One region of the Arthrobacter sp. Y3224055 genome, then DNA from elsewhere that is predicted to be linked to it. Evidence: predicted binding sites of a transcription regulator. Region 1 holds the regulator's gene; the other holds the start of a gene.
What was found. The regulator LexA, encoded in region 1, represses DNA repair genes until DNA is damaged. The targets are predictions, from matches to a motif close to TCGAACANNTGTTCGA.
Positions count from the first base shown of each region.

Region 1 (15,125 bases):
AGAATGACCCGGCGCTTCTTGTGGGCGTTGACCGCCCGCTTCACACGTGCCACGTGCGTACTCCTTTTGATGATTGGTGCCCGGTGCTCGGCCGCCGCGATCGGCGGCCGGGGGCAAAACTAGCTGGATGGCCCTTGCGGCGTCGCCGCGCGGACCAGAGGGGAGAAAATCAGATGCCGAGCATCTTCTTGATGTTGCGCACGTCGGCCGGAGCAACGATCTTGTCACTGGCAAGGCGTCGGGTCAGCGTGGAAGGCTTGTGCTCCAGGTAATGGCGGCGGTTGGCCTGCTGGCGCTTGAGCTTGCCGCTGCCGGTGAGCTTGAAGCGCTTCTTGGCGCCGCTGTGGGTCTTCTGCTTCGGCATGGCTGCCGTTCTCCTTACGTCTCCTCGGGTCGCTGCCGACCGTCGGCTCGTGCGGTGCCGCAAAACGGGCACCGGCGGTTTACTTGTCTACCGGCACCGGGCACTGAACCGTGCCCGGCGGTTGCCGGATGCTCTCTGTACGGTCTTAGTTCTTGGAACCGGACCGGCCAGCAGGTTTGGGTGCTGCAGGCCGCGCTGCCGGCTTGGGCCGGGCGGCGGGCTTGGGTGCCGCGGGCTTGGCCTCTGTGGCGGGCGCCGCGGGCTTCGCCGGAACCGATGGCTTGGCCTCGGCCGCCGGCTTAGCCTGCGCGGCAGGCTTCACCTGGGCGGCAGGCTTCGCTTGGGCGGCAGGCTTCGCTTGGGCGGCAGGCTTTGCCTGGGCGGCCGGCTTGGCCTGGGCGGCAGGCTTGGCCTCGGCTTCCGGCTCGACCGCAGGCGTGGCCTCGACCTCAACCTCGGGCTCGGCCGCGGCCGCAACCGCAGCCTCGGCTTCCGGCTGCTCCGCGGGCTCGGCCTCGGGCACAACCTCAACCTCAACCGCAGGAGAGGCATCGGCCGGCGCAGGTGCTTGGGCGGTTTCCTCCGGCTGGTTTGCCATTGCGGCAAGGCCTTCCGGCATAAGGTCGCCCAGGCTCTGCGTCAGCGGGTCCTGGTCGGCGGAGGTGTCCACCTTCTGCTTCTTGGCCTCGTTCGTTGCCTTCGCGTCGGCCTTCTGCGCGGCCCGGCGGGCTTCCGCCTTGGCTTCGGCCTTGTTCTTGGTCGGGCCGATCACCATGACCATGTTGCGGCCGTCAATGCGGGGAGTCGATTCGATCACGCCGACCTCGGCGACGTCCTCGGCGAACTTCTGCAGAAGGCGGATGCCCATTTCGGGGCGCTGCTGTTCGCGGCCGCGGAACTGGATCATGGCCTTGACCTTGTCGCCGGCTGCGAGGAACCGCAGCGCGTGGCCGCGCTTGGTCTCGTAGTCGTGCTTGTCGATCTTCAGGCGGAACCGGATCTCCTTGAGCACAGTGTTCGTCTGGTTCTTGCGCGCCTCACGGGCCTTGACCGCAGCCTCGTACTTGTACTTGCCAAAATCCATAAGCTTGCACACCGGAGGCTTTGCCTGCGGTGCGACCTCAACCAGGTCAAGATCCGATTCCGTGGCCAGGCGCAGGGCATCCTCAATACGGACGATCCCAACCTGTTCGCCGTTCGGTCCGACTAACCGCACCTCGGGAACGCGGATACGATCATTGATTCTTGGCTCGCTAATGTGTGGCTCCTGTCACTAATATCGGCTGCCGCTTGCAATGAAAGAAGGCCCCCCATTGCAAACGCAATCGAAGGCCTCGAAGTGGCGGCAGGCGGAAACAAGCTAGGGTTCCACCGGCTGGCCCGGGCACCTCACGCGAGGGTTTCCGGCTACAGCCTGCCGACCTGGACCCGGCAGCTCTGGCTAGCCATACCGACGGGTGGGAGAGGACTCCGCTTGCAGATCGGATCCTGCTCCGCACGTGCTGTGAGGCACATAAGTAACGGGATCCAATTGGTCTGTGACAAGCTTACCAGTATGAGCAGCTCAGATAACAATCCGCAGACCGACGGCCACCGCCACAGCTTCGCGCCCGACGCCGGTCCTGCCTCCAGCCAGGAACAGGAAGTCCTGGGCCAGATGCGCGACATCGCCGAAGTACCGGCCGTGGAAGTCATCACCACCGCGGCAGTCCATCTGATGAGCGCCGCCGCGGTTAAGTGCGGCCTGGCCGCCGGAGACGACGCCGAAGAGCTCAAGGACCTGGACGAAGCCCGCAAGCTGATCACCGCCTTGGCGGGGTTCGTCACCGCTGCCGCGCCGGAAATCGGCAGCCAGCATGCCGGCCCGTTGCGCGATGGCCTCCGGTCCCTGCAGCTCGCCTTCCGCGAAGCATCGGTCATCCAGGACGATCCGGGCAAGGGCCCGGGCGAGAAGTTCACGGGTCCGGTCAACTGACCGGCCCGGGCTCCCAGAACTGAACAAGGACGACGCCGGTGCCACGCACCGGCGTCGTCCTTTGTCTTTGCGCTTCTGGTTGCGGCGTTCGCCGGCGGGGTTCAGCGGGTGAACTTCAGCTCCAGCGAATCAACCCGTTCGGCAAACTCTTGCCGGGACTGGAGCCGCTGTTGGATCCGTCCCGCCAGGGCGCCCAACTCCTCGCGCCCCAGCCCGTCCCGCACCTGCAGGACCAGGCGCAGCTCCGGGCCGTGGCCTCCGCCGGCCACCACGGCTCCATCTGCCGCCCGAACCGCGATCCCGGTCCCGGGCTCCACGAACGAGGCCATGACCGCCTCCTCGCCGCCCGTGGCCTCGGCCACCCACTCCAAGAGCGCCGGATCGCGGTAGGAGGGCACCCACTCGTGCTGTTTGGCCAACGCCCACACTGCCGGCCGCCGGACAACGAACGTCAGGGCGGCGCCCGGATCCATAACCATCAGTTCGGCGTCTTCGGACACGGCCGCCAAGGCCGCCCGCGGCGCCTCCACGGCGACCGGCCGGGCCTGGGGATGCCAGGCTTCCAGGGCGGCCGTGTTACTGAACACCGGCAGCGCCCGGCGCCCATCCGGCGCCTGCAACGTCACCACGGCCATGTCGGCCTGTTTATCCGCTGTCAGGCCGTGGCTGCCCTCGGCCTCTTCTCCCAGCGTCGCCACGATGGGCACGAAAACGCGGGCGTTCGCCAGGGCAGCCACTACTTCCGCTTCGCCGCCGGTTCCGGCGGCAAGCCATTGCAGCGCCGCCTCGTAGCCGGGATCCGCGCTGCCGTCATCGTGGTCGAACTGGTGGAGCGGGTTTCCTTCACCGCTCAGGTCCCGTCCGGCCCAGCTTTGGCCGGCCGAGTCCCCCGCCCCGCCGGCTCCCGCCAGCGCGGCGGCGATATGGGCGGGCAGTTGCTTCTTGCCCATGCTGGTCCCTCAGCGCCGTCCCGCAACATCGAGGGCTTCGGGCAGCGTGAACTTGCCCGCGTACAGTGCCTTGCCCACAATCGCTCCCTCGACTCCGGCCGGAACCAGGTCGCGCAGCGTCCGCAGGTCATCCAGGCTGGAGATCCCGCCCGAGGCAACCACCGGCTTGTCGGTCCGCTCGCACATCTGCCGGAGCAGATCCACGTTGGGTCCGCGCAGCGTCCCGTCCTTGGTCACATCGGTGACCACGTACCTCGAGCAGCCGGCGTCTTCGAGGCGGGCCAGCACCTCCCAGAGGTCGCCGCCATCCTGCGTCCAGCCGCGGGCCGCGAGCGTGGTGCCGCGGACATCGAGGCCGACGGCGATGGCGTCACCGTGCCGGGCAATGGCGCGTGCTGTCCATTTCGGGTTTTCCAGCGCGGCGGTGCCCAGGTTGACACGCGCGGCCCCGAATTCAAGCGCGCGCTCCAATGACGCGTCGTCGCGGATGCCGCCGGACAGCTCCACCTTGATTTTCAGCTCGTCGGCGACGCGGCGCAGCACTTCCGTATTGTTGCCCCGGCCGAACGCCGCATCGAGGTCCACCAAGTGCACCCATTCCGCCCCGTCGTTCTGCCACGCCAGCGCAGCCTCCAGCGGATCCCCGTAGCCGGTCTCGCTGCCGGCTTCGCCTTGGACCAGCCGGACGGCCTGGCCGTCGGCAACGTCGACCGCGGGCAAAAGTTCAAGGATGGAGGTTTGGTTCGTCATGGTTCTTCCGCTTTCTGCGCGCCGTCAGCGGGCGCGGGATGGGTGTGGTTACTCGGCCGGTCCGAGGGTGAGCAAGTAGGCAGCCAGCAGCGACAGGCCGGCCAGGATCCAGAAGACGATCACCAACCACTTGGGCAGCCGCTGCTGCCGGAACGAGATGGCGCCGCCGGCCAGCAGCCCGGCCAGGCCCATCAGGAGGATGCTGCCCATGGCTACCTCAGCGTCTTCAACCAGTTGCGCAGCAGCTCCGCGCCGGCGTCTCCGGACTTTTCCGGATGGAACTGGGTAGCACTCAGCGGACCGTTTTCAACGGCCGCTATGAACGGGGCGCCGTGCGTGGACCAGGTCACCAGCGGCGGCGTCATCGCGGGTTGGGTGACGTCGAAGTTCCAGTGCTGCACACCGTAGGAGTGCACAAAGTAGAAGCGCTCCTCTTCGATCCCGGCAAACAGCCGGCTGCCCTCCGCGGCGTCCACGGTGTTCCACCCCATGTGGGGCACGACCTCCGCCGGCAGCGCTTCCACGGTTCCCGGCCATTCCCCGACGCCCTGCGTGCGGACGCCATGTTCCACGCCTTCTTCGAACATGACCTGCAGGCCAACGCAGATTCCCAGCACGGGCCGGCCGCCGGCCACCCGGCGTCCGATCCAGCGAAGCGCGTCCACGGACTTGAGCCCCTGCATGACCGTGGCGAAGGCGCCGACGCCGGGAACCAGCAGGCCGTCTGCGTCGAGGACGTCGTCGGAGGCATGGCTCAGCGTGACGTCGGCACCCACGTGCTCCAGCGCGCGGACTGCCGAGCGGACGTTCCCGGAACCGTAGTCCAGTACGGTGACCTTGGGCGCAGCCGTCACAGGGCTCCCTTCGTCGAGGGAATGCCCTCGACACGTGGATCGGCTTCGACGGCGGCGCGGAGTGCCCGGGCGAAGGCCTTGAACTGGGCCTCGACGATGTGGTGGGGGTCCCTGCCGCCCAGCACGCGCATGTGCAGGCAGATCTGGGCGTGCAGTGTGATCGATTCGAACACGTGGCGGGTCAGCGATCCGGTGAAATGTCCGCCGATCAAGTGGTACTCCTGGCCTGCCGGTTCTCCCGTGTGCACCAGGTAGGGCCGGCCGGAGATGTCCACGACGGCGTGGGCCAGCGCCTCGTCCAGGGGCACCGTGGCTTCGCCGAAACGGCGGATCCCGGCTTTGTTGCCCAGCGCTTCCTTCAGGGCGTCGCCGATGGTGATGGCGACATCTTCGACGGTGTGGTGCGCGTCGATGTGCGTGTCCCCGCTGGCCTTCACGGTCAGGTCGACGAGCGAGTGCTTCGCCAGGGCGGTGAGCATGTGGTCGTAGAACGGCACGGTGGTGCTGATCTCGGAACGGCCGGTGCCGTCGAGGTCCAGTTCAACCAGCACGGACGACTCGCTGGTGATGCGTTCGAGGCGTGCGGTACGTCCGGTGGTGGTTTCCACGGTCATGGGAGTCCTTTGACGAATTGGTCGACCGGCACGAGCCGGTTCGCTCTTACTAGTTTAGGAGACGGGGCTCGCCACGAGGGCCTTGATGCCGTTGAGGAAGGCTGTGGTCTCGGCCTCAGTGCCGGCGGTTACCCGCAGATGGCCCGGGATCCCGACGTCGCGGATCAGCACGCCGGCTTCCAGCAGTCCCTGCCACACCGAGCGGGGGTCCTCCAGCCCGCCGAAAAACACGAAGTTTGAGTCGGACGGCGCCGGGTCGAGTCCCAGCTCGGCCAGCCCGTCGACAATGCGGTCCCGTTGCGCCTTGATGTCTTCGACGTTGGCCAGCAGCGCATCGGCATGGTCCAACGCGGCCAGGGCCGTTGCCTGCGTAACGGCGGAGAGGTGGTAGGGCAGGCGGACCAGTCGCAGCGCATCGGTAATCTGCGGTGCGGCGGCGAGGTACCCGACCCTGGCGCCTGCCAGCGCGAAGGCCTTGCTCATGGTGCGGGAAACGATGAGCCGCTCCCGCCCCGGCAACAGTGTCAGCGCGCTCGGCGTTCCGGCGTGGGCGAACTCGGCGTAGGCCTCGTCCACGATCACGATGGCCTTGGAGGCTTCCCCCGCTTCATACGCCGCCTCCACGACCTCAAGGCCCAGGGCGGTGCCCGTCGGGTTGTTCGGGGAGCAAAGAACGACCACGTTTGCCGCGGAGCCGGCCACAGCGGCGGCGGCAGCGTCCGGGGACAACGTGAAGTCTGCCCCCCGCGGAACGGCCACATAATCCGTGTCCGTCCCGCTGGCCAGCAGCGGGTACATGGAATAGGTGGGCGGGAAGCTCAGCAGGGTGCGGCCGGGGCCGCCGAAGGCCTGGAGGATTTGCTGCAGGACCTCGTTCGATCCGTTGGCGGCCCAAATGTTCTCTGCGGTGAGGCCGTGCCCCAAGTAGCGGGCCAGCGCCGTCCTCAGCTTCGTGAACTCGCGATCCGGATACCGGTTCAGACCCGCGGCAGCCTCGCTGACGGCCGAGACGATGGCCTGACGGACAGCATCGGGCAGGCCATGGGTGTTTTCGTTGACGTTCAGGAGGACGGGAACCTCCAGCTGGGGCGCACCATAGGGCTCCAGGCCCCGGAGATTTTCCCGCAACGGCAGGCGGTTCAGGCGTTCTAACTGCTCACTCACCGGTCCAGTTTAAGCTTCGGCCCGCCCGGGGCAGGAATCGGGCGGGCCGAAGCAGCTCATATTACGGCTGCCTCAGCGCGCGGACGGGACCAGCAGCTGCTGCCCGGCGTGGACGATGTCCCCCTGCAGGCCGTTCAATTGCGCGATCTCGAAAATGACATCGTGGGGGTTGCGGTCCGGCGCGGACTGCACTGCTATGTCCCACAGTGACTGGCCGCTGCCGACCGTGACGGTCGCCGCCGGCCCCGGCCCCAGCCCCCCGGCGGCGGCCATTGCCGGAGCAGTGAAGAAACCGATCAGGGTCAGGGCTGCGGCCGCGGCGAGCATCAGCGGCAGGCCGATCAGCAACAAACGGCCGCGGCGGGTCAGCCGCAGGCCTGTGCTGGTACGAAGGCCAGCGGGCTGCGGTGCGAGCTGGGCGGACATGGTGCCACCTTTCCGATATTCGATCTATTTCGGCTGGTTTCGATCGTCTTGCAACGGTATTCGAACGTATCTTCGAATACGTCTTCTACAGTTTTAGCACTGGTGATCGAACATTGTCGAGACTCAGTCGAACAAATGTTTGAAATTCGCTACCGCCTCGCCTAGCGTTGTAAGCGTCGGGCGGCAGTAAGAGCAGTGCATCAGCCGCCACCGACAAAACAGTTGAGACAACAGTCCATGTGCGGTTCCGCTACGGCGCCGGCGCAGGGACCACTACGGGGAGACCGGGGCCGGACATGTCGGAAGAGACCACCACCACTGCCGGAGCGAAGCGACGCGGCCGGCCCGTCAAAGTGGGGCGCAGCCTGACGCCGAGGCAGAAGAAGATCCTGGAAACCATCCAGCGCTCCGTTATGTCACACGGATACCCTCCGTCCATGCGCGAGATCGGTGACACGGTCGGTCTGGCAAGCCTGTCCAGCGTCACGCACCAGTTGGCCCAACTGGAGAAGATGGGCTACATCAGGCGCGACCCCAAGCGTCCCCGTGCCATGGAAATCCTGACCCCGCTGACACTCGAGCACGGGGGTGTGGAAATCGTCGGAGTCGATGAACCGCAACAGCTGCGCAGCTCCAGCGGCGTCGCCGTATCCGAGCTGACCACGTCATCCGACACGGCGATGGTGCCGCTGGTGGGAAGGATCGCAGCGGGCGGGCCGATCCTGGCGGACCAGGCGGTCGAGGACGTCATGCCCCTGCCGCGGCAACTGGTGGGACACGGCGAGTTGTTCATGCTCAGGGTCTCGGGCGATTCCATGATCGATGCGGCCATCTGTGACGGCGACTGGGTCGTGGTCCGCCAGCAGCACACGGCCGAGAACGGCGACATCGTGGCGGCGCTGCTCGACGACGAAGCAACGGTCAAGACCTTCCGGCAGCGCGACGGCCACACCTGGCTGTTGCCGCAGAATACCCAGTACGAACCGATTCTTGGCGACCACGCAACCATCATGGGCAAGGTTGTCTCGGTGATGCGGGCCCTCTGACGCGCCCGGTCTCCCCGGTCCGCGCTGCAGCCACCCCGGGATCCCCTGCCCGCACGGGCGGTCCCCGCGCAGGGCCCCGCTCGCTCCGGAACGGGCGTGCCCCCAACCCGTTCAGGCTGAGGCCGTAGCCAGCCTTTCCAAGACCTGGCGGGCCGTGGCGCCGTCCTTGGTACTCCAGAAGGGCGGCAGGGCGCTGCGGAGGAAACTCCCGTAGCGCGCCGTCGCCAGCCGTGAGTCCAACACGGCCACCACTCCACGGTCGTTTGACGCGCGGATCAGCCTCCCGGCTCCCTGGGCCAGCCGCACGGCCGCATGGGTCGCCGAGACCGTCATGAAACCGTTTCCCCCGGACTGCGCCACGGACCGGGTTCGGGCAGTCGTGAGCGGGTCATCCGGCCGGGGGAACGGAATCCGGTCGATGACCACGAGCCGGCACGCGGAACCGGGAACGTCGACGCCCTGCCAGAGCGTCATGGTGCCGAACAGGCAGGTGTCGGGCTCTTCGGCGAATTGGCGGACCAGCGCGCCCATCGACGATTCGCCCTGGCACAGGATGGTCAGGTCGGTGCGCCCGCGCATCTCGGCCGCGGCTTCTTCTGCCGCACGCCGCGAGGAGAACAGGCCCAGGGCGCCGCCGCGCGAGGCCAGCAGCAGCTCCTCGAGTTCATCGAGCTGTTCCGGGCTGGTGCCCCGGCCCGGCTTCGGCAGATGCGACGCCACGTAGAGCACGCCCTGCCTGGGGTAATCGAAGGGGCTGCCCACGTCCACGCTGGAATAGGCGGGCGCGCCGGCTCCGAGCAGTCCGAGCGACCCGGCGACGGCATCGAAGGTCCCCCCGACCGACAACGTCGCCGATGTCAGCACAACGGTATGTTCGTCGAACAAGCCCTCACGCAGCCGGGACGCCACCGAGAGCGGCGCTATGTTCAACGTTGCCGGCTGGTCGTCATTGGCGGCGTAGTCGCCGGCCTCGCCATAGGTGCTGGGACGGGTCGCCCAGATGACCTCCCGGGAGTCCGGAGCGGACAGCAGCCGTTCGGCCAGTTCCAGCACGGCCGCGAGCCGTGAGCGCGCCATCTGCCGTCCGCCGTCCGCTGCCCCCGCACCCTCGGGCTTCGAGTCGGAGAGCGCCGCGCGGGCCGCTTCCCGTACCTGCGCAAGAACCAGCTCATGCTCCTCGCGGAGGCCGGCCGCCAGCAGGCCGGTGGGCACCGACTGCAGGACGTCCTCCAGCGCATCGGCGGCGGAGTTCAAAGGCTCCACGCTGATCCCCGTGTGTTTGCGTGCCGTCGAGGCGGCGGTACGCACCATGGCGGCGGAGAGTTGCCCCGCGACGGCGCTGGTGACGCGGTCCTGCAGCTCATGGGCCTCGTCGATGACCACCACGTCATAGTCCGGGAGTACCGCGACGCCCTCGAAGGCGTTGATGGCCAGCATGGCATGGTTCGTGATCACGATGTCTGCCTCCGCCGCGCGGCCCCGTGCCAGTTCGCTGAAGCACTCGGCGGCCAGGGGACACTTCTGGGCGCCCAGGCACTCCATGGAGCCGACGGAGACCTGTCGCCAGGCCCGGTCGCTGACACCGGGCACCAGTTCATCCCGATCCCCGGTGTCGGTCTCCTGCGCCCACTCGCGCAGGCGCACGACTTCCTTGCCCAGCGCGCCCGAGGCGCCGGAAGCCGACGCTGCGCCGGCCGGAGCAGGATGCGGAACCGCGTCCTCGCCGAGGCTGAACAGCGCCGCCGGCGCGTCCTCGTCCGGAAAGCCGCCCGCGAGCTTGTGCAGGCAGAGGTAATTGTTCCTGCCCTTGAGCAAAGCGACGTCCAGCGGCCTGGGCAGCTCGTCGGCGACGGCCTCCAACAGCCGGGGCAGGTCCCGCTTGACGATCTGCGATTGCAGCGCCAACGTTGCCGTGGAGACGATCGCCGGCTTCTCCCCCTCCAGCGCCTGGACCATGAGCGGCACCAAGTAGGCCAGCGACTTGCCGGTGCCTGTGCCCGCCTGCACCAGCAGGTGTTGCCGGCGCTCGAAGGCCTCGGCCACTTTCGCCGCCATCTCGTGCTGGCCGGCACGGTGCTGCCCGCCCATCTCCTGTACGGCGACGTCAAGCAGCCGCAGCGCCTCACCGGCGGGAACCTGGAGGTCAGTCATGCCGGAGGAACTGTTCCAGCTCCGATGCCAGACCCTCGCGCACCATCACGTCGAGCCGCGTGCCGTCCCCGCCATGCTCCATGGAGAGGATCTCGGCGTCTTCATTGTGCAGGCGGCTAATCACTTCGCCGCGGTCGTAGGGCACCAGCAGCTGCAGCTTCACACTGGGCCGCGGGATTGTCTCGCTGACGAGCCGAAGCAGCTCATCAATGCCCTGCCCGGTCCGCGCCGAGACCACGACGTGCCGCGGTTCACGCTGGCGCAGTCGCTCGACCACGAACGGATCGGCGGCATCGGCCTTGTTCAAGACGACGATTTCCGGAATGTGCCGTGCTTCGATTTCGGTCAGCACCTCGCGCACCGCGGCGATCTGGCCCTCCGGGTCGGGATGCGAGACGTCGACGACGTGCAGGATGACGTCGGCGTCGGCAACCTCCTCCAGGGTGGAGCGGAAGGCTTCCACCAGCTGCGTCGGCAACGACCGGACGAAACCTACCGTGTCGGCGAGCGTGTAACCGATACCGTCCGGTGTTTCCGCCCGGCGGACGGTCGGATCCAAGGTGGCGAAGAGCGCGTTCTCGACCAGCACACCCGCATCGGTCAGGCGGTTGAGCAGCGACGACTTGCCGGCATTGGTGTAGCCGGCGATTGCCACCGACGGCACGGCATTGCGGCGGCGGTTGGCGCGCTTGGTTTCCCGTGCGGGCTTCATGCCGGTGATCTCCCGGCGCAGCTTCGCCATCCGGGTACGGATGCGCCGGCGGTCCAGCTCGATCTTCGTCTCACCGGGCCCGCGGGAACCAATGCCGCCGCCGGCCGCCCCCACCCGGCCGCCGGCCTGCCGGGACATGGACTCGCCCCAGCCTCGGAGCCTGGGCAGCAGATACTCAAGCTGGGCCAGCTCTACCTGGGCCTTGCCTTCGCGGCTCTTGGCATGCTGAGCGAAAATATCCAGGATGAGCGCGGTGCGGTCAATGACCTTGACCTTCACGATGTCTTCCAAACCGCGGCGCTGCGACGGCGAAAGCTCGCCGTCGACAATGACCGTGTCGGCGCCGGTGGACATCACAATGTCGCGCAGTTCCTGGGCCTTGCCGGAGCCCAGGAAAGTCCCCGGATCCGGCTTCAACCGGCGCTGGACAATACCGTCCAGCACCTCGGAGCCGGCTGTCTCGGCCAGCGCTGCCAGCTCCCGCAAGGAATTGTCGGCGTCGTCGGCCGTGCCTTCGGTCCAGAGACCGGCGAGGACAACGCGCTCCAGGCGCAGCTGCCGGTACTCAACCTCGGTGACGTCCTCAAGCTCGGTGGACAGGCCGGCTACGCGCCGCAGGGCGCGGCGTTCCGCGAGGTCCTGCTGGTCGCCGTCGAATTCGGAATGCTCGGCATCAAGTTCGGAGAGTGCCTGGGCTCTGCCGCCGACGCCCTGTTTGCCGCGCGCGGCGGTGTCGCGGGCCAGGATACGGTCGATGACCGCCTGGATTTCGTCAGGCGTCATTTCCGGTTCCGGTGTCGGCTGGGGGTGGTTGGTGGTCATGCTCTCCTTCGAAATGTCCGTGGTCTTATCGTAGTCCTCCGGGATGCGGCCGGCAGAGCCCGAAGATGCAGTTTGTGGATGATTCGCCAAAAGTCCTCCTGGCATGGGCCCGGGCGCTGCCGGGCGGGAAAGGCGGGGCTGCCGCCCGGCCGGGCGGCAGGGCAAGCAGCGGGTGCCGGGGGCCGCCGCAGCCCTTGCGGCGGCTGCGGCACCGGATCAGAAGGGACTCGAGTGAGCCTTCGGGAACGGTGATTGCCCGGCGGCCGGGGAGGTCAAGGCCTCAACCATCGGCACGCGCTGTCCGGCTACGAACGGGGACAGCAGGTTACGGCGCAATCACAGGTTTTTCATGCCTCCCACGGTATCAGAGCCGACGTTGCTTAGGTGGGCCTAGATACCGATTCCGCGGTCGGCGCACTAATCTGGCCGATTATGGGAACAGAGCACTACTTCAGCGCGCAACCAGGCAATCCCGAGGTTCGCCGCACCCTCACCGTCGAGCTGGATGGCCACATGCGGCAGCTGCAAACAGCCGGAGGCATCTTCAGCCCGGACGGCCTCGACAAGGGCACGGCGGTGCTTCTGGACGAGGTCCCGCCGCCTGCTCCGGAAGGCAACCTGCTCGATGTCGGCTGCGGGTGGGGACCGCTCGCGCTCACCATGGGGCTGAAGTCCCCCGGTGCCACGGTGCTGGCCGTAGATGTCAATGAACGCAGCATCGCCCTGACCAACGACAACGCCGCGTCGCTGGGGCTGGCCAATGTCCGTGCCTGCCGCCCGGAAGACGTTGACCCGGCCCTGCAGTTCCACACCATCTGGTCCAATCCTCCGATTCGGATCGGCAAGAGCGAGCTTCACGCACTGTTGCTGATGTGGCTGCCCCGCCTCGCACCGGGGGGCACCGCCTGGCTGGTCGTCCAGAAGAACCTGGGATCGGACTCGCTGCAGCGCTGGCTCGCGGCCGAACTGCCGTCAGACTACGCGGTCAGCCGTGAAAGCACCGCAAAGACGTTCCGGGTGCTCTGCGTGCGGCGGGCCGGTTGAGCCGCTTCGGTCAGGCCACCACGCCTCGGGACACGAGCACGGCGGGGCCGCTCAGCTCCACGTGTTCCCGTCCGTCGGCCGCAGGGATGAACCGGACCCGGACAACGCCGCCCGGCACGCCGACCTGCCAGTCGTCGGGTGCGCCCGCACCCGCCCAGTAGCGGATGGCGGCGGCGGCAGCGCAGGCGCCGGTCCCGCAGGACTGGGTCTCCCCTACCCCGCGCTCGTGCACGCGCATGCTGATGTGCCCGGCGCCGTCGGCGACGAGGGGTTCCGCCGGCACGACAAATTCAACATTCGTTCCGTTCTCCGGGACCGGGTCCACCGCCGGCGCGTGGAACAACTCGGTGGCGGCCAGTTCTTCGAGCCCGGCGAGGGCGACCACGGTGTGCGGGTTCCCCAGACTCACCGACAGTGCCGGCCGCGGCACCTGGAGGCCGCCTGCGCTGACCGTCGAATCCATCGCCCTGGCGGCAGCCTCCGCCGGGTAGATGAACTCCCACGGCCCCATGTCCACGGCGTAGCCGTTGGCTGACCGGCTGACCGTTTTGGTTCCCGCCCGGGTTCCGATGGTCAGCGACTCACCGGCCGGCAGCTGGACGAGTCCTTCGGCCAGCAGAAAGTGCACGAAGACGCGGACCCCGTTGCCGCACATTTCCGAGGTCGAGCCGTCGGCGTTGTAGTAGTCCATGAACCACTCGGCCTCCGGCGCGCTCTCCAGCAGCTCGCGGCCCTCGGGAAGGTGCCGGGACCGGACCGCACGGATGAGCCCGTCGGCGCCGATGCCGAGGTGGCGGTGGCAGAGGCCGGCGACCGCCTCGGCCCCGAGGCGCTTGGCCCCGTCGGGATCGGCAATGAGCACAAAGTCGTTGCCGGTGCCGTGTCCCTTGGCAAAGGGCAGCCCGGCGAGGGCCGACAGATGATCAGGCATGGGGTTGTTCACGGCTCAAGCTTAGCGATGAGCGCTGCCGCCTTGTCCGCCGCCAGCGGATCCTCCCAGTCCAGCCAGTGAATCCTCGGATCGGCGCGGAACCAGGTCAGCTGGCGCCGGGCGAACTTGCGGGTGGCGGCGATGGTGTCCTCGGCGGCCTCGTCCCGGGTCCATTCACCGTCGACCACCTTCAGGAACTGGGCGTAGCCGAGCGCGCGCGAGGCAGTCCGGCCCTGGCGCAGGCCCTGCCGGTCCAGTGCCGCGACTTCCTCCAGCAGCCCGCGTTCCACCATCGTATGGACGCGGCCGGCCAGGCGGTGCTTGAGCCGCTCGCGGTCCACCCGGAGGCCGATCTGAACGGTCGGGCGGACATACTCCCGCTCCGGCATGTAGGAGCTGAACGGACGCCCGGTCAGTTGCCGCACTTCCAGCGCCCGGATGACCCGGCGGGCGTCGGCCAGCCGCCCGGCGGACACCGGGTCGACCTGCCGCAACCGCTCCCGCATCGCTGCGAGGCCGAGCCTTTCCAGCTCCTCTTCGAGGCCGCGGCGCAGGGCCGGATCGGTACCCGGAAACTCGATCGCATCCAGGGCGGCCCGTACATACAGTCCGGAACCACCGACGAGGATGGCCCGGCGCCCCCGCCCGTGCACGGCGTCGATCGCTTCCCTGGCCTGGTGTTGGTAGGCAGAGACACTCGCCTCTTCCGTCACGTCGAGGATGTCCAGCAAGTGGTGCTCGATGCCTTGCCGCTCGGCCGGATCGATTTTGGCCGTGCCGATGTCCATGCCGCGGTAAAGCTGCATGGCGTCGGCGTTGATTACTTCCCCGCCCAGCCGCCGGGCCAGCGCGACGGCGAGATCCGATTTTCCGGAGCCGGTGGGACCGACGACGGCGATGACCGCCGGGCCGCGCGGCGCTTGGGGGTGGACCGGCATCGCCGTCAGGCGGTTCGGCCCGGCAGCGCGGGCATGCCCAGCGACACCTGGGAGGGCTTGCCCGCGGCGGCCGGTACCGCACAGGAATCCGCCTGGGAGCGGTCCCACGCGTCCCCGGCGCGCGAGCGGCGCAGCTGGTAGTCCGCTTCGGATGCCGGGTCGGCGATCAGGTGGAACGGTGCCGCCTCGGTGACGGTCACCGTGACCAGATCGCCCGGCCGCGGCGTCGGCGCGCCCGCGGGCACGGAAAAGTGCACCAGCCGCTGATCCCGGGCCCGCCCGGAGAGCCGGTGGGTCGCTTCCGCCTTGCGTCCCTGCTGCGCGGTCACCATGACCTCGAGCCGGCTGCCCAGTTGTTTGGCGTTCTCTTCGGCGGCAATCCGG
Region 1 is NZ_JBNHGB010000005.1:24,817-39,941, forward strand. Features, by position in the region: gene rplT (50S ribosomal protein L20, sunset domain variant) at 1-53, opposite strand, end outside; gene rpmI (50S ribosomal protein L35) at 170-364, opposite strand; gene infC (translation initiation factor IF-3) at 510-1,580, opposite strand; gene AC5RTY_RS12545 (DUF1844 domain-containing protein) at 1,920-2,339, shown strand; gene AC5RTY_RS12550 (SseB family protein) at 2,441-3,289, opposite strand; gene priA (bifunctional 1-(5-phosphoribosyl)-5-((5-phosphoribosylamino)methylideneamino)imidazole-4-carboxamide isomerase/phosphoribosylanthranilate isomerase PriA) at 3,299-4,039, opposite strand; gene AC5RTY_RS12560 (hypothetical protein) at 4,088-4,249, opposite strand; gene hisH (imidazole glycerol phosphate synthase subunit HisH) at 4,252-4,893, opposite strand; gene hisB (imidazoleglycerol-phosphate dehydratase HisB) at 4,890-5,507, opposite strand; gene AC5RTY_RS12575 (histidinol-phosphate transaminase) at 5,562-6,671, opposite strand; gene AC5RTY_RS12580 (LysM peptidoglycan-binding domain-containing protein) at 6,744-7,097, opposite strand; gene lexA (transcriptional repressor LexA) at 7,394-8,143, shown strand; gene AC5RTY_RS12590 (ATP-dependent DNA helicase) at 8,255-10,294, opposite strand; gene hflX (GTPase HflX) at 10,287-11,828, opposite strand; gene AC5RTY_RS12600 (class I SAM-dependent methyltransferase) at 12,261-12,872, shown strand; gene dapF (diaminopimelate epimerase) at 12,883-13,803, opposite strand; gene miaA (tRNA (adenosine(37)-N6)-dimethylallyltransferase MiaA) at 13,812-14,741, opposite strand; gene miaB (tRNA (N6-isopentenyl adenosine(37)-C2)-methylthiotransferase MiaB) at 14,747-15,125, opposite strand, start outside.

Region 2 (15,125 bases), on a different contig from region 1:
AATTCGTCCGCCTTGGCCAGTCCGCAACCGGTGAATACGTCGAAGGTCCGCAGGACCTGTTCGTGGAAGATCGTGACGCCGTGGGTTTCCTTGAGGACCGGAATCAAATCCGGGTGCGGGAAGCGCTCCGGCGCCCAGCCATGGCGGTGTTCCAGGAACGGCCTGACCATATCCGATTGCATCGGCCCCGGACGGAACAGCGAAATGTCGATAATCAGGTCGTTGAAGTCCCGCGGGGCCATCTTGCCCACCAGCTCGCGCTGGCCCGGCGATTCAATCTGGAAGCATCCCAGGGTGTGGGTGCTGCGGATCAGCTCATAGGTCGGCTCGTCGTCCAGCGGGACCTGTTCCAGGTTGATGGTCCCGTCCGCGGCAATGTAGTCGGGCCCGGTTCCGTCCTCGCCCACCGGATGCCGGCCGGCTGCCGTCACGGCGTCCTTGCCCGGATGTATGCGGGCTATTTCCTTGAGCGCGTAGGCGATGGAACTCTGCATCCGCACGCCCAGCACGTCCAGCTTGAGCATGCCCATCGGGTCCATGTCGTGTTTGTCGAACTGGCTCATCGGCAGACCCAGCCCGCTTGGCTGGGTAGGGGTGCGGTCCAACAGCGAGCTGTCGCCCAGGATCACGCCGCAGGGGTGCATGGAGATATGCCGGGGCAGCCGGTCCAGCCGTTCGGTCAAATCCACCAGCAGGTCCAGCTGCTGGTCCTGCTCCACCTGGGCGGAAAACGCGCGCAGCTCCGGCTTCTCCGCCATAGCCTCACGGAACTGGCGCGCGGAGAACCGCCAGAGCTGTTTGGCGATGCCCGAAATCTCCTCCTCCGGCAGGCCCAGCGCCAAGCCGGCGTCGCGGACCGCCCCGCGGGCACGGTAACCGTTCTGCATGCTCATCAGGGTGACCCGCTGGCTGCCGAAACGGTCGAAGATTTTTTGGTAGACGTTGTGCCGCTCTGCACTTTCCACATCGATGTCGATGTCCGGCAGGGTGGAACGGTCCTGGGAGAGGAAGCGCTCGAAGATCAGCCCGTGGTCCAGGGGGTTCACGTGGCTGATGTAGAGCAGATAGTTCACCAGGCTCGAGGCACCCGACCCCCGGGCCGCGGCGCGCACGCCCATCCCGGTGATCATGCGCGACACTTCGGCCACCGTCAGGAAGTAGGAGGCGAAGCCCAGCCGCGAGATGATGCCCAGCTCATGGGCCAGCCGGTCCCGCAGTTCCTTCTCCGCCCGTCCGGACATTCCGCCAAACCGTTCGGCGATGCCGGTTTCGCAGCGCTGGACCAGCTCGGCCACGGGATCCCCGTCGATCCCGATGACGGAGGCTTCGGGGACCACCGGGCGCTTGAACCCCATGTCCCGGTAAGGATCCATGCGGCACCGGTCGGCCACCGCTTCCGTCGTGGCCAGCAGGCGAATGACGTCCTTGCTTCCGCCGCCGGCTGCCTGCACGATTTCCCGCGCCAGGGCCTGCATCCGGTCGGGGGATTTCAACCAGCCCTGGGCGCTCGGCTGCAGATCCGGCAGCTTGGACAAGGCTGTCAGCGCCCTCGCCGAGTCCAGCACATCTGCAGTGGCGGCGCCGTCCTCTTCGCAGTAGCGCACGGCGTTGGTCAGCACTGCGGGAAGATTCAACTCCCCGGCCAGGTTAAGCATCCGCACCGCGTGGGCGGTACTGAGATTCTCCCCCGGGGCACTCAGGTGGGAGACAATTTCCACTGCGAGCGCCCCGGCCGGCAGTCCGCTGCGCCAGCGTCCGGCCAGCCGGCGGGCTTCGGCGTAGCTACGGCGGCGCAGCGCCTGTCCGACGTCGGAAAAAGGACCCACCAGCACCGTCAGGGCCGGTCCGCCGTCCGGAATGCCCGCATGCCGGGCGAGTTGATCCACCGTCACGCCGGGCGTCCGGCGGCTGGCGGAACGCCCGCGGGCAGCCGTGCCGGCGTGGGCTTCCGAGACCAGGCGGCAGAGCGCATGGTAACCGCTGCCCTGGTTCCCGCCATGGGCCAGCACCACAACGCGGCCGGTGTCCCGACCGCCGCCGTCTTGGACGGCCAGGTCCACGCCGACTATCGGATCCATCCCCGTCGCCAGGCATGCCTTCAGGTGCTTGACCGTGCCGTAGAGACCGTCCCGGTCGGTGCAGGCCAAGGCGTCGGCTCCGAAGGAAGCGGCCGCAGCGGCCAGTTCCTCCGGCCAGGAGACACCGTAGTGGGCACTGTACGCCGTGGATACGTGCAGGTGGGTAAAGCTCATGGACATTCCAAACAACGGTCGGGTCTCGGGATCGGCATCCGGCGGACTGCCGGGGCGAACCGGGGGCTGACAGAAAGGCCGGCGGGTACCGTGGTGCGGTCAGGCGCTCAGCTCCCGGACGGCATCATGGACGCGGATCAGGCGCCAGCGTCCGGTATCCACCTGATGGGAAAGGTCCAGGGTGCGGATCTGCGACCGGCCGTTCAGCCGCGCCTGCACCCGCCAGATCTCATGGTCCACCAGTCCCGCGCCCCGGCCCCGTTCCGCACGCAGTTCCTCCGCCCACCATTTGCGGCGTTCGTACCAACGCACCGGTTCCGCGACGATGCGGTAGCTCCTGCCCTGCCAGCGCAGCCGGAGCGGCTGTCCGGCAGGGGAACACACAACGTCAACTGCTTCGCTGAAAACACCCATGTCCCAGTCGCCTTTCATCTGGACAACGGGTCATAATCCCCGGCGAGCGCCCCTGCCAACACGCCCGCCGAAGAACTTGACCCTCTTATTCTATTCGAATATGTATTCGAATCCAAGATCAAGCCTAGGTTCGGGCACTGACAAAATCGGGCCTCCCGCCGACGTCGGCTCAGCGCGCGGCCGCACTGCGGCTAAGTGCAGCAGCACGGCCTACCGTGCAGGTAGGACGGCCAGGTGCGTGCCGTGCGGCGGCCAAGGAGCCTAGCCGTCGTGCTCGGCGAGGTACTTCACGTCGCCGACCAGCTTGTCCCACATCAGCTTGGAGTGTTCCGCCGCCTCGGCGGTCTCGTTGTTGTCCTGCGACAGCGTGAACTCCGTGCCGCCCGGAACTTCCTCCAGCGTCCAGACGAGACGGTGGTAGTTCTCGGGCAAGTCCTCCCGGCCGGACAGCGGGCTGAAATGCGTGACGACCAGCCGCCGTCCGGGTTCGAACTCCAGCACCTGGCCCTTGTCCTCGTACGCCTCGCCCTCCCACTCGCCCCGCCAACGGATGGGCCCGCCAACGCTCCAATCGGTCTGCACGTCGGTGCCGAACATGAATCCCCTGATGGCCTCGGGGTCCGTGATCACGGACCAGACACGGTCCGGCGGCGCCGCAATGGTCGCCGTCGAACTGGCCACGTACCGTCCGGACATTGGCTTCCTCCCCTGGTTCCCGCCGTGGCGCCGCGGGTGCGGCTACTCCATCCCAGCTTCCGGCAGCCGGGGCCGGCGCACAATGGCTGCGGGGACACCGCTCAGGGAACGATCCCCGCTTCCGGGCCGCCCGACGGCGCTCATGCTGCCTCGTCGATGAGGTCGGGCCCGTTGTTGCGCACGTTGTTCACCTTCGAACTGACCCGCCGCGGGACAAGATGCGGTTCGGGCATGGCCTCCAGCAGCTGCCGCACGTCGGCCTCGGATGTTGTTTCCGGATCCAGCCAGTCCGCATAGAGGCCGGGCGGAACGATCAGCGGTGTCCGGTCATGGATATGCCCGAGCGCATCGGCCGCCTGGGTGGTGATGATGGTGCAGGTGCGCAGCCACTTCTCCGGGTGGTCTTCGGGCAGGGCCGGGTCGGGCCAGTTCTCGAACAAAGCCGCGAAAGCCAGCGCCTCGTCGCCTGCGCCGTGCAGGTAGGTCGGGATCTTGCCGTCCTCGGTCTTCTGCCATTCGAAATACCCGTCGGCAACAAGCAATCCGCGCTTCCTGGCCGCCGCCTTTCGGAACGAGGGTTTCTCCGTCACGGTCTCCATCCGCGCGTTGATCAGGCGGGCGCCGGAGCGGGGGTCCTTGGCCCACGGCGGCACGAGGCCCCACCGCGCCAGGATGAGTTTCCTGGACACTCCCTCGCCGTCGGCCTGCTTGCGGTCGATGATCAAGGGGACCTCGTCGGTCGGAGCCACGTTGTAGGAAGGCTGGATCTCTTCGACATAGGACTCATCGACGTCGAAGGAAGCCACCAGGTCGCCGGTGCTCCGGGCCATGACGTATCTGCCGCACATGCCTCCATTATGGTCCAGCCGCGCGGCGGAAGCCCGGCGCGCGGCCCGAAACGGCCTCGCACCCCGGCGGTACTCCCCGCCCGGCAGCCGCCGCGGCCGGCGCCGGGAATGACCGCGCCCGGTGCGACGTTGACATGTACACAAGCTTTCAGACCAGAAGGAGCCATCTTGGATTACACACCTGCTGCCGGAACCGTCACCATGTTCTCCACCACCTGGTGCGGGTACTGCCGCCGCCTGAAGACCCAGTTCGATGCGCAGGGCATCGGCTACACCGAGATTAATATCGAAGAGGTCCCCGGCACCGCGGAGCTCGTCGAGAAGCTCAACGACGGAAACCAGACGGTTCCCACCCTGCTCTTCCCGGATGGCAGCAGCGCCACGAACCCGCCGCTCTCCCTGGTCAAGGAACGCCTGGGCGTCTAGCAGCGGCAGGCTCCACCGGCGGAATCCGGACCGCGGGCCACGGGGCGCCGCAGTTTCCATAACAATCGTTTTGGAAATTGTGGCGCCCCTGTTTTGTTCCTAGGATGGGGCAGGACGGCCGACGACGGCCTCGCCAGACTTCGCTAGGAAGGAATCACTCCCGCATGGTTCACAAGGTTCGGGCAGTAGTGGCCCTGGAAAAGAATGCTCCGGTCTCCATCGAAACCATCCTGGTTCCCGATCCGGGCCCGGGCGAGGCGCTGGTGGACATCCTCACCTGCGGCGTCTGCCATACCGATCTGCACTACAAGCAGGGCGGGATCAACGACGACTTCCCGTTCCTGCTCGGCCACGAAGCCACCGGCGTGGTCAGCGCCGTCGGCCCCGACGTGACCGATCTTGAGCCCGGCGACCGCGTCATCCTGAACTGGCGCGCAGTGTGCGGCGAGTGCCGGGCCTGCCGGCGCGGTGAAGCCCAGTACTGCTTCAACACGCACAACGCCACCCAGAAGATGACCCTCGAGGACGGCACCGAGCTCTCCCCCGCCCTGGGCATCGGTGCCTTTGCCGAGAAGACCCTGGTGGCCGCCGGCCAGTGCACCAAGGTGGACGACGACGTCGACCCGGCGGCGGTCGGACTGCTCGGCTGCGGCGTCATGGCCGGCATCGGCGCGGCGATCAACACCGGCGAGGTCAAGCGCGGCGAATCCGTGGCCGTGATCGGCTGCGGCGGCGTGGGCATCGCCGCCATCGCCGGCGCCAAGCTGGCCGGCGCCACCACGATCATCGCCGTCGACATCGATGACAACAAGGTGGAGCTGGCCAAGTCGCTGGGTGCCACGCACGGGATCAACTCGAAGCAACAGGACCCGGTGGAGGCCATCCGGGCGCTCACCGGCGGCAACGGCGCCGACGTCGTGATTGAAGCGGTTGGACGTCCGGAAACCTACAAGCAGGCGTTCTACGCCCGCGACCTGGCCGGGCGCGTGGTCCTGGTGGGAGTCCCCACGCCGGACATGAAGATCGAACTGCCGCTGCTGGACGTGTTCGGCCGCGGCGGCTCGCTGAAGTCCTCCTGGTACGGCGATTGCCTGCCGTCCCGCGACTTCCCGATGCTGGTCAGCCACTACAAGCAGGGCAACCTGGACCTGGACGCCTTCGTCACCGAGCGGATCAAGCTCGACGAGGTTGAGGCCGCGTTCGACAAGATGCACGAGGGCAAGGTGCTGCGTTCGGTGGTGGAGGTCGCATGAGCGCCGCAATCGAAAACCTGGTCACCTCGGGCACGTTCTCGCTGGACGGCGGCACCTGGGACGTGGACAACAATGTGTGGATCGTCGGCGACGCCACCGAGGTCATCGTCATCGACCCGGCACATGATCCGCAGGCCATTGCCAACGCCGTCGGCTCCCGGACGGTGAAGGCCATCCTGCTCACGCACGGTCACGACGACCACATCCGCGCCGTCGGTGAATTCCGGGACCTGGTGAAGGCACCGGTTTACCTGCACGACGCCGACCGGATGCTCTGGGACGCCGTCTTCCCGGACAGCGCACCCGACCACGCGATCGAGGACGGCGACACCTTCGAGATCGCGGGGGCGCGGCTGCAGGCCATCCACACTCCGGGCCACTCCCCCGGATCGGTCTGCTTCCACCTGGCATCGCAGAACGTGCTGTTCAGCGGGGACACGTTGTTCAACGGCGGTCCGGGAGCCACCGGCCGCAGCTATTCCAGCTTCGAAACGATCATCGAGTCGATCAAGGGCAGGCTGCTGACGCTGCCGGCCGAGACCACGGTGAAGACCGGTCACGGCGATTCCACCAGCATCGGCGCCGAAGCGCCGCAGCTCGACGAGTGGATTGCCCGCGGCCACTGAGTAAGTCCGGGCCCAGTCCCGCACCGCCCGCGCCCGACCGTATTCCGGTTCGGGTGCGGGCGGTGTGCTGTCCGGGGCCGGATCCGGCTTGCCGGCGGTGGCGCCATCGGTTCCACGCGCGGCTGCGGTGCGGCCGACCGATCAGCCGCCGATGTAGTGCATCTCGACCCTTTGCCCTGGCCAACCGGTGGCCGGGGGCGCCTCGCGCGGCGCCGGACCGGTCTCGTTTCCGGCGGCCACGCCCGCGGTCTCGGCGCTGCGCAGTTCCGAGTAGCGGTCCGAGCGGGCCCGCCAGACGCCGGAGAGCACGCGCGTCAGTTCGCCGTCGTCCGCGCCGCCGCGCAGCAGGGCGCGCAGGTCCGTTCCGCCGGTGCCGAACAGGCAGGTGAACAGCTTCCCGTCGGTGCTCAGCCGGGCGCGGGTGCAGCCGTGGCAGAACGCCTGCGTGACGCTGGAGATGGTCCCGATTTCGCCGCCGCCGTCGCGGTACCTGAAGCGCGTGGCCGTCTCGCCGGGGTACCGGGGTGCCAGCGGTTCCAGGGGCAGGTCGGCATCGATCCGCCGCACGATCTCGGCCGACGGGACGACCTGCGCCAGGTTCCAGCCGTTGGTCGTGCCCACATCCATGTATTCGATGAACCGGACGATGTGGGGTGTGCCGTGGAAGTGGCGCGCCATGGCCGGGACGCCGCCGTCGTTCTGGCCGCGCTTGACCACCATGTTGACCTTGACCGGGCCCAGCCCGACCGCGGCCGCGGCCTCGATGGCCTCCAGCACCGCGGCGACGGGATAGTCGACGTCGTTCATCGCGCGGAAGGTAGCGTCGTCAACCGAATCCAGCGAGACGGTCACCCGGGACAGCCCGGCCGCCTTGAGCGCCTCGGCCTTGCGGGCCAGCGCCGAGCCGTTGGTCGTCATCGCCAGGTCCAGCGGACGGCCTTCGGGCGTGCGGAGCCCGGCCAGCCCGGTGACCAGGTCCTCGATTCCCCGCCGCAGCAGCGGTTCGCCGCCGGTCAGCCGCAGCTTTTCCACCCCTTCGGCGGCGGCGATCCGGGCCACCCGGACGATTTCGTCGAAGGTCAGCAGCTGGTCCTTGGGCAGGAACACGAAGTCGCGGCCGAATACTTCCCTGGGCATGCAGTAGACGCAGCGGAAGTTGCACCGGTCGGTGACGGAGATCCGCAGATCCCGCAGGGGCCGGCCCAGTGCGTCGTCGAGGGTGTGCGGACCGTGCTGCGCTGGCCCGTCCATGGTGTGCCTCCGCTGCCGGGACTCGAAGTCCCCTCCAGACTAGGCGGGCCGGGCGTCGACTACAACGGGGCCGGTTCCGGGACCTGCACGCGGGCCAGCAGGTCGGCAAACGCCCCGTCCGCCACGTCGGCGTAGCCGGCGTACGCCGCCCGCAGCGCCTGCTCCACCGAGTCCACGCCGAGGCCGGGCAGCAGGTCCTCGGCCGCGCCGGCCGTTGCCGGATCCCAGTCCAGGCCGAGTGCGTCGTAACTGGCAGTGAGGACCTCGCGCAGCGGTGCCGCATCCTCCACCACCACGACGGAGGAAAACAGCCAGGCACCGGCCACGACCCGCTGCGCGGTGCCCACCAGCTTGATCCTGCGCAGGGGATCAACCGGGTACGCGCCGTGGATGCTGAACTCACCCGGGCAGTACTCCCCCGGGATTTCGCCCACGCCGGCCTCCAGCCCGGTGGCCCGCAGGCCGCCGGCGATGAGCTCCCCAAACCGGCCGAAACGCTTTTTCGCGCCGGCAATGGCATCGGCCAGCGGCTCCACATGGTCCAGCACCAGGCAGCCTTCGTGGTACGCGGCCGCGCGGCCGCCCGCCTTGCGCACCAGCGGTTCGAATCCACGTTCGCGGCAGCGACGGGCCGCCTCCTGAAAGCCGGGCAGATGAGCGTCCCGCTGCCCGAACGCCACCGTGGGTGCCGGACGGTACAGGCGCACGGTAGCGCCGAGCCGTCCCTGCTTGGCCGAGGCCAGCAGTTCCAGTCCAAACTGCAGGTCCGCCTCCGCGCCGAAAGACTCCGGCTGGCGGACCCAGTCGAGCCCGCCAGGGCCCTGCGCCGACTGCTCCAAAGTGATGCCTGCTTCCTGAACCTGCTGATCCGCGCCGCCGGTCTCGGCGGATGCCCCTGCCATTTTACGGCCCGGGGCCATAAAGTGCTGTCCGCGCCGGGTCCAGGCAATCGAGGACCTTGCCACCGTGCCCGACACGGAATAATAGCCATGTGACTTCTCCCCAAACACCGCTCGTGCTGCTCGGCGGCGTCTCCGGCTCCGGTAAGTCCTACCTGGCAGCGCGGTTCGGCCGTCCGCATGTGGAGCTCGACGCGTTTTACCGGGAGATCAGCGAGCACACCGGCGCGTCCCCCATGCCGCTCACCCCGTACGGGGAAATCGACTGGGACCATGCCGGCACCTGGAACAGCGGCGCCGCGGCCGGCGCCATAATGGACCTGCTGGAGACCGGCAGCACCCGGATCCCCAACTACTCCATCGCCACCTCCAGCTACAGCGGGCACCGCACCGTGGAACTCTCGGAGGGGCCGGTGATTGCCGAGGGGATCTTCGCCGACGCCGTGCTCGGTCGGCTGCGCGGCCTCGGGGCGGAGGTTGACCCCGTCTTCATCAGGGTCTCCCCCATCACGACGGCGGTGCGCCGCCTGGTGCGCGACCTGCGGGAGCACCGCAAGCCACTGCCGTTCCTGCTCAAACGGGGCTGGGCAATCTTCCGTTCCGAGCGCGCCGTGCGCGACCGTTATGTGGCGGCGGGATTTCGCCCTGTCGCCAAGCGGCAGGTGAAGAGGGAGCTGGCCGCCCTGCGCCGGACACCGGCCGCCCAGCGGAAGTAGCGCCCGGCTATTCGGTCACGTCCCACATCCGGCGCCACCATGGCCGCTTGGGCTCGGGCTCCGGTTCCTCGCGTGCCGCCGCGGCCGCCCTGGCCGCCCGGCGTTCCCGCCAGCGTTCCAGTTCATACTCCACGTCCCGGGTCTTGGTGATCACCGGCGGGCCGCCCTGTAACTGTCGCCGCGCGTTGACCACCCGGGCGTTGAAGTCCTCCAGGATTTCGCGCACCCGCCGGTCCGAGATCTGCTGGTCCAGGCGTCCGTCCAGCTCGGCGTCCTCGGTCCGCAGCAGCAGGGCTTCGGGGCCCAGCCCCGTGAGGTTCTCGCGCTCGATCAGCCCCTTAAGCCACCAGTCGGGGTCATACCCGTTGCCCAGGTTGGGTATCGGTTTTCCGGCGTATTTCAGGTCATCGAAATCCCCGCGGGCCATGGCATCCCGGATCAGGTAGTCCGCGCGCCGGGAGGTGTCCAGCTCCCGGATTTTCCGGTGCTTCTCCTCTTCGGCCTCCGCCCGCTCCTCTTCCTCCGCGTCGGCCGGCCCGCGTTCGCGTGACGCCCGCAGCTCCGCGGCGCGTTCCAGCCGCCGGCCGTCGTCACCCGCTGCCCTGCTGTTCACTCGTCAGACACCGCCTCCGGTACGACTTGGGCCCGATGCTCGGCCACCGGGCTTTTCCTGACATTTTCCCAGCCCCGTTGCGAGCCAGCAATGCGTCGCCGTCGTTCATGCGCCGATCGCAGGTTCCCCGGCCGGTCGCGCCGGCGCGGCCGCGCCGGCGCGCTTCAGGCGGTGGCCGCCGGCGCATCCGCGATGGCAGACTCGGCCGCATGCGCGAATTTGTCGTCCTGGGCACCGCCTCGCAGGTTCCTACCCGGAGCCGCAACCACAACGGCTACCTGCTGCGCTGGGACGGCGAGGGAGTGCTGTTCGACCCGGGTGAGGGAACGCAGCGGCAAATGATCCTCGCCGGGGTTTCGGCCAGCCGGATCACGCGCATCTGTCTGACGCATGTGCACGGCGACCACTGCTACGGATTGCCCGGCGTGCTCTCGCGCATGGTCCTGGACGGCGTTGAGCATCCGGTTCATCTGCACTATCCGGCCTCCGGTGCTGATGTGGTCCGGGCCCTGGTCTCACTCGCCTCCCCGGGACTTGACCTGCGCCTGCACCCGCACGGCGGCGCCGGGGCCATCGCGGACGGCCTCGAGGTGCGACCCCTGGACCACCGGATCGAGGCCTACGGCTACCGGCTGGTCGAACCCGACGGCCGCACCCTGCTGCCCGACCGGCTGGCTGCCGCCGGGATTTCCGGCCCCGACGTGGGCCGCCTGCAGCGGGAAGAAACCTGGAAGGGGGTGCGGCTGGAGGATGTCAGCGTGGCCCGCCCGGGACAGCGCTTCGCCTTCGTAATGGACACCGCGGTCTGCGCCGGGGCGGAGGAACTGGCCGACGGCGCCGACCTGCTCGTGGCCGAGTCCACCTTCAGCGACGACGACGGTGCTCTTGCCGTCCGGCACCGCCACCTCACCGCCGGTCAGGCCGGCGGACTCGCCGCCGGCGGCGGTGTGGGCACGCTGGTGCTGACCCATTTCTCCTCGCGCTATCCCGACCTGGCCCCGCTCGAGGAACAGGCCAGGGCGCGGGCAGGAGGGGCCGAGGTGGTTGCGGCCCGAGACCTGGACCTGATCCCGTTTCCCCAGCGCCGGCGGACCGGCATCGGGCGATGAAGCACGCCCTGGCCGGTTTTCCGGCAGCCCTGCCTGTTTCCCTCCCGGCTCGTCCGGGTTACGGTGGCAATCTCAGCGCAAGGTGAATCACGATCGAAGGAGGCTGCAATGAGCGAGCAGAACCGCCCGGAGGACGAACAGACCCTGCCGGATCCGGAGCTGAACATCCAAGGTGAAGACCCGCTCATCCCGGATGAGGGCGTCGACGCGGTGCCGCCGGAACTGGTGGATGCCGGGATCGATACGGACTCCGCGCGTCCCGTGGACGAGACCCTGTCCGATCCGCTCGAGGGCGGGATGGCGGACGACCGGCTGGGAGCCCCGCTGGAAGATTTCGACCCGGATGAATCGCCGAGCCAGTAGGCGCAATGAAGCCCCGCAGAGTTACTGCGGGGCTTCATCTATCCCGTACGGTTTCGGCTACGTGGTTCGGTCGCTGGCTGGCTCTTCCACTGTTGACTTGTCCAGGAAGGCAATCACTTCGGAGTCATCAGTCTTCGTCCAGGTTTCGCGCCCGGTGTCCTTGTCTTCGCGGCGGGTTTCCGGCGTGTCCACGGCTTCCTTGCGGAAGCCCCAGCGGGAATCCCTATTCGAGGCGTAGCACATCACGAACCTCCTTTTTATCGGTCCCTTAATCGTCCTCCGGTCGCCGTCGGATGCCAAGGGCCGCTCGCTCGAAGATTCAGTGATGCAGGGTGGGCACTTTCGTCTCTGAACGATCGTTTCTGCGGGCCCCGCAGACTAGAGTCTCGTCCATGGCGGCCGAGCAGAAGACAGCGCTCAACAACGGTGTGTGGATAGACCGTCTCGGCTTCGGCACGGCCAGAATCCCCCCGCCGGAGACCGCCGGGCTTTGCTATCGCGCTTTGCAGGCCGGTTTCCGCCACATCGACACCGCGGCCCTGTACGGCAACGAGCAGGGGGGGGTGAAACCTCCAAGGCGCTCGAGCGCCTCTACCATGAGGGGCGTGTACGGGCGGTGAGCGTTTCGAACTTCCTTCCGAAACATCTCGAACAGCTGCTCCAACACACCGACGTCGTGCCGGCGGTCAACCAGATCGAGTTGCACCCCTGGTTCCAACAAGCGGGACTGCGGGAATTCAACGCCGCCCACGGCATCCGCACCGTGGCCTCGAGTCCCCTGGCCCGGGGGGGCAGCGCTAAAGGATCCTATCGTGGTGGACCTGGCCCCGCGACCTGGGCAAAACCCCTGCACAGGTGGTCCTGCGCTGGCATCTCCAGTTGGGCAATATCGCCATCTCCAAGGCAACAAGTCCCCGCATTCAGGAAAACTTCCGCGTCTGGGACTTCCTGCTGGACAACGCCGCCATGGAGTGCCTGGCCGGCCTTGACCGGCGGGACGGCCGAATCGGTTCCCACCCTGATCAGATCAACTGAGGCGAGGAGTTGCTGCCGGCGTTCAGTTGCAGCGGTCAGGGCGCGCTCAGCAGTTCGACGATGACGTCGAGGGCTTGGGTGAGCTGCAGATCGCTGGGGGCGCCATAACCGATAACGAGGCCGTTCTCGGGTGCCCGGTCGGCGTAGTAGGCGGCCAGGGTGGCCAGGCGGACTCCGCGGCGAAGGGCGTCGTTGGCCAGTAGAGGGGCGTCCTTTCCCTGGAACCGCAGGACTGCGTGAAGTCCGCCGTCGAGGGCGGCGAGTTGAAGGTCCGAACGGGTTCCAAGGCGTTCCAGCAGCAGGGCCCTGCGGTGCGCGTATTCGCGGCGGGCGCGCGTGATGTGCCGTGCCAGGCCTCCGGCCTGGATGTAGTAGGCAAGGGCCGTTTGCATGATGCCGGCGACCGGCGTGTCCAGGTCTTCGCGGATCGCCTTTAGCGCGCGGCCTGATTCCCCGCGGACCACGAGGTAGCCGCACCGCAGCCAGGGACTGAGGGACTTGGAAAATGTCCCCAGCAGCGCGACGTCGGCTGTGGATGGAAGTGAAGCAACGGCAGGCAAGGGCATCCTGCGGTGACGGAATTCGCTGTCGTAGTCGTCTTCGAGGACGAGCACGTCGTGTTCGGCTGCCCAGTTCAAAAGATTCAGCCGTTCCTGCACCGGCATCCGGCCGCCTAGCGGGTACTGGTGGCTCGGGGTGATCAGCACGGCGTCCGGCGGCCGACCAAGGGACGCCAGCTGGGCGGCTTTGAGTCCGTCGTCGTCGACGGGCACTGTCTCCACCACGGCACCGGCGGCGGCCATGACCCGTCGGGCCGTTGGATACCCGGGATCCTCGACGAGTATGTGGGGATGCTCTCTGCGGTTTCGCAGGGCTGCCACGGCCAGAAGCAGGGCGTCGCTGGTTCCGGCGGTAATGATGACGTCATCGGGTTCGACGGCCAGTCCCCTGGCTGCGGCCAGGTGCCCTGCGACTTCCTTCCGCAGGGTGGCGGTCCCCAGCGGCGGGGGCAGGTGCGTCGGTCCTTGTTCGGATACCGCCTTGCGCCAGGCCGTGTGCCACTCGCGGTCCCGGAAGGGCGCGGGCGAGGGACGTCCCGGTGTGAGGTCGATGATTGGCCTGCTGTCCTGATGGTGCGGGACCGGGCGTTCTTCGTGGGCAGGGTGTTGAACGTCCGGGCGGAGCGCGACCCGGGTTCCACCGGCACCGTGGCTTTCCAGGAATCCCTCACCGGCCAGCTGCTCGAACGCCCGGACCACGACCCCGCGTGAAATGCCGAGCTCGGAGGCCATCCTGCGTGTTGCCGGGAGCGTGTGCTCCGGCCCCAGCAGCCCGCCGAGGATGGCCCGGCGGAGCTGGTCGGCCAGTTGGGCGGCGAGTGGAGCCGGCGCATTCCTGTCGAGTGTGAGCGGAAGCTCGGCCTCTCCCACATGGACCTCCTGATTTGATTTTTCTTGGACCTAGTGTAGGTCCAAGGGGCTTGCCACCATGGAAACCGCAACCAGACGCCCACGCCGCTGCTCCGTTTTTAACCAGCCGACAGCCGGATGAAAGAAGGACTCATGTTTGACGGACTCTGCGCTTTCCCCCTCACACCGATTGTTGATGACCGCATCGATGTGAAGGCCGTTGCTTTATTGGTGTCCCGGGCTGCGAGAGCCGGCGTGGATTCCCTTGGAGTGCTCGGATCCACCGGAAACTACGCGTACTTGTCCCGGGAGGAACGCCGTGCAGTACTTGAGGCAGCTGTCGATGCCTCCGACGGGGTCCCGGTTATCGCCGGCGTGGGTGCGGTTCGTACGCGCGATGTCTTGGCGAATGTTGAAGATGCCCAGGCGGCAGGGGCTTCGGGTTTGCTGCTGGCCCCGGTTTCATACCAACGCCTGACGGAGGCGGAGGTGTTCGGCCTGTACCAGGACGTCGCGGCGGCAGCTTCGGTACCCATCGTCGTCTACGACAACCCCGGCACGACAGGGTTCACATTTTCCGATGCCCTGTATTCGCGCATCGCCGACATGCCGGCGATTGTCTCCATCAAGATCCCGCCTCCCCCGCCGGGGCAGGCTTCTGCACGCCCGAGGGAGTTGCGCTCGCTGCTGCCGGAACCCATATCGGTAGGTATCAGCGGCGACTGGGCCGCTGCGGAAGCGCTGCTCGCCGGCTGTAATGTGTGGTACTCGGTGATCGCCGGCGTCCTTCCCGAAACGGCCAAGGCGATGGCGGATCATGCGTTGGCCGGCCGCAGCGACCGGGCCCTGGAAGCGTCGGCGAATCTCGAGCCCCTGTGGTCGCTCTTCCGGACGTACGGCAGCCTGCGCGTTACCGCAGCAATTGCAGAGCAGTTGGGGCTGATTCCGTCACCCAGCCTGCCGTTGCCGCTTCACGGTCTGGACAGTGAAGGCAGCCTGAAAGTTGCGGACGCTATTCGCCAGTGCGGTCTTCGGGCGTGACCCAAGGGGTGACTACCGGCCACGCGCCCGGCCGAGGCACCGATGTGCGTGGGGCACTCGCCCGCTATATCGTGGCGGCCACCCTGGCCCGCAGCGCGGACGGGGGTGCGGTCGTTGCCATCATTCTTCTGGTGGCAACGAGCGGGTCGCCGGGATGGCTGGCCGGCCTTCTGG
Region 2 is NZ_JBNHGB010000002.1:72,888-88,012, reverse strand. Features, by position in the region: gene AC5RTY_RS05725 (DNA polymerase III subunit alpha) at 1-2,252, opposite strand, end outside; gene AC5RTY_RS05720 (DUF6504 family protein) at 2,352-2,666, opposite strand; gene AC5RTY_RS05715 (SRPBCC domain-containing protein) at 2,928-3,362, opposite strand; gene AC5RTY_RS05710 (SOS response-associated peptidase) at 3,503-4,210, opposite strand; gene AC5RTY_RS05705 (glutaredoxin domain-containing protein) at 4,379-4,636, shown strand; gene AC5RTY_RS05700 (S-(hydroxymethyl)mycothiol dehydrogenase) at 4,801-5,889, shown strand; gene AC5RTY_RS05695 (MBL fold metallo-hydrolase) at 5,886-6,515, shown strand; gene moaA (GTP 3',8-cyclase MoaA) at 6,657-7,766, opposite strand; gene AC5RTY_RS05685 (lipoate--protein ligase family protein) at 7,826-8,605, opposite strand; gene AC5RTY_RS05680 (uridine kinase family protein) at 8,758-9,381, shown strand; gene AC5RTY_RS05675 (DnaJ family domain-containing protein) at 9,389-9,994, opposite strand; gene AC5RTY_RS05670 (ribonuclease Z) at 10,204-11,103, shown strand; gene AC5RTY_RS05665 (hypothetical protein) at 11,212-11,466, shown strand; gene AC5RTY_RS05660 (hypothetical protein) at 11,524-11,712, opposite strand; gene AC5RTY_RS05655 (hypothetical protein) at 11,859-12,086, shown strand; partial or broken gene AC5RTY_RS05650 (aldo/keto reductase) at 12,083-12,229, shown strand; gene AC5RTY_RS05645 (hypothetical protein) at 12,346-12,501, shown strand; gene pdxR (MocR-like pyridoxine biosynthesis transcription factor PdxR) at 12,537-13,931, opposite strand; gene AC5RTY_RS05635 (dihydrodipicolinate synthase family protein) at 14,064-14,951, shown strand; gene AC5RTY_RS05630 (MFS transporter) at 14,996-15,125, shown strand, end outside.
Region 2: a site for LexA is predicted at 2,761-2,776, ahead of AC5RTY_RS05720 (DUF6504 family protein). Genes of this name have one in related genera too.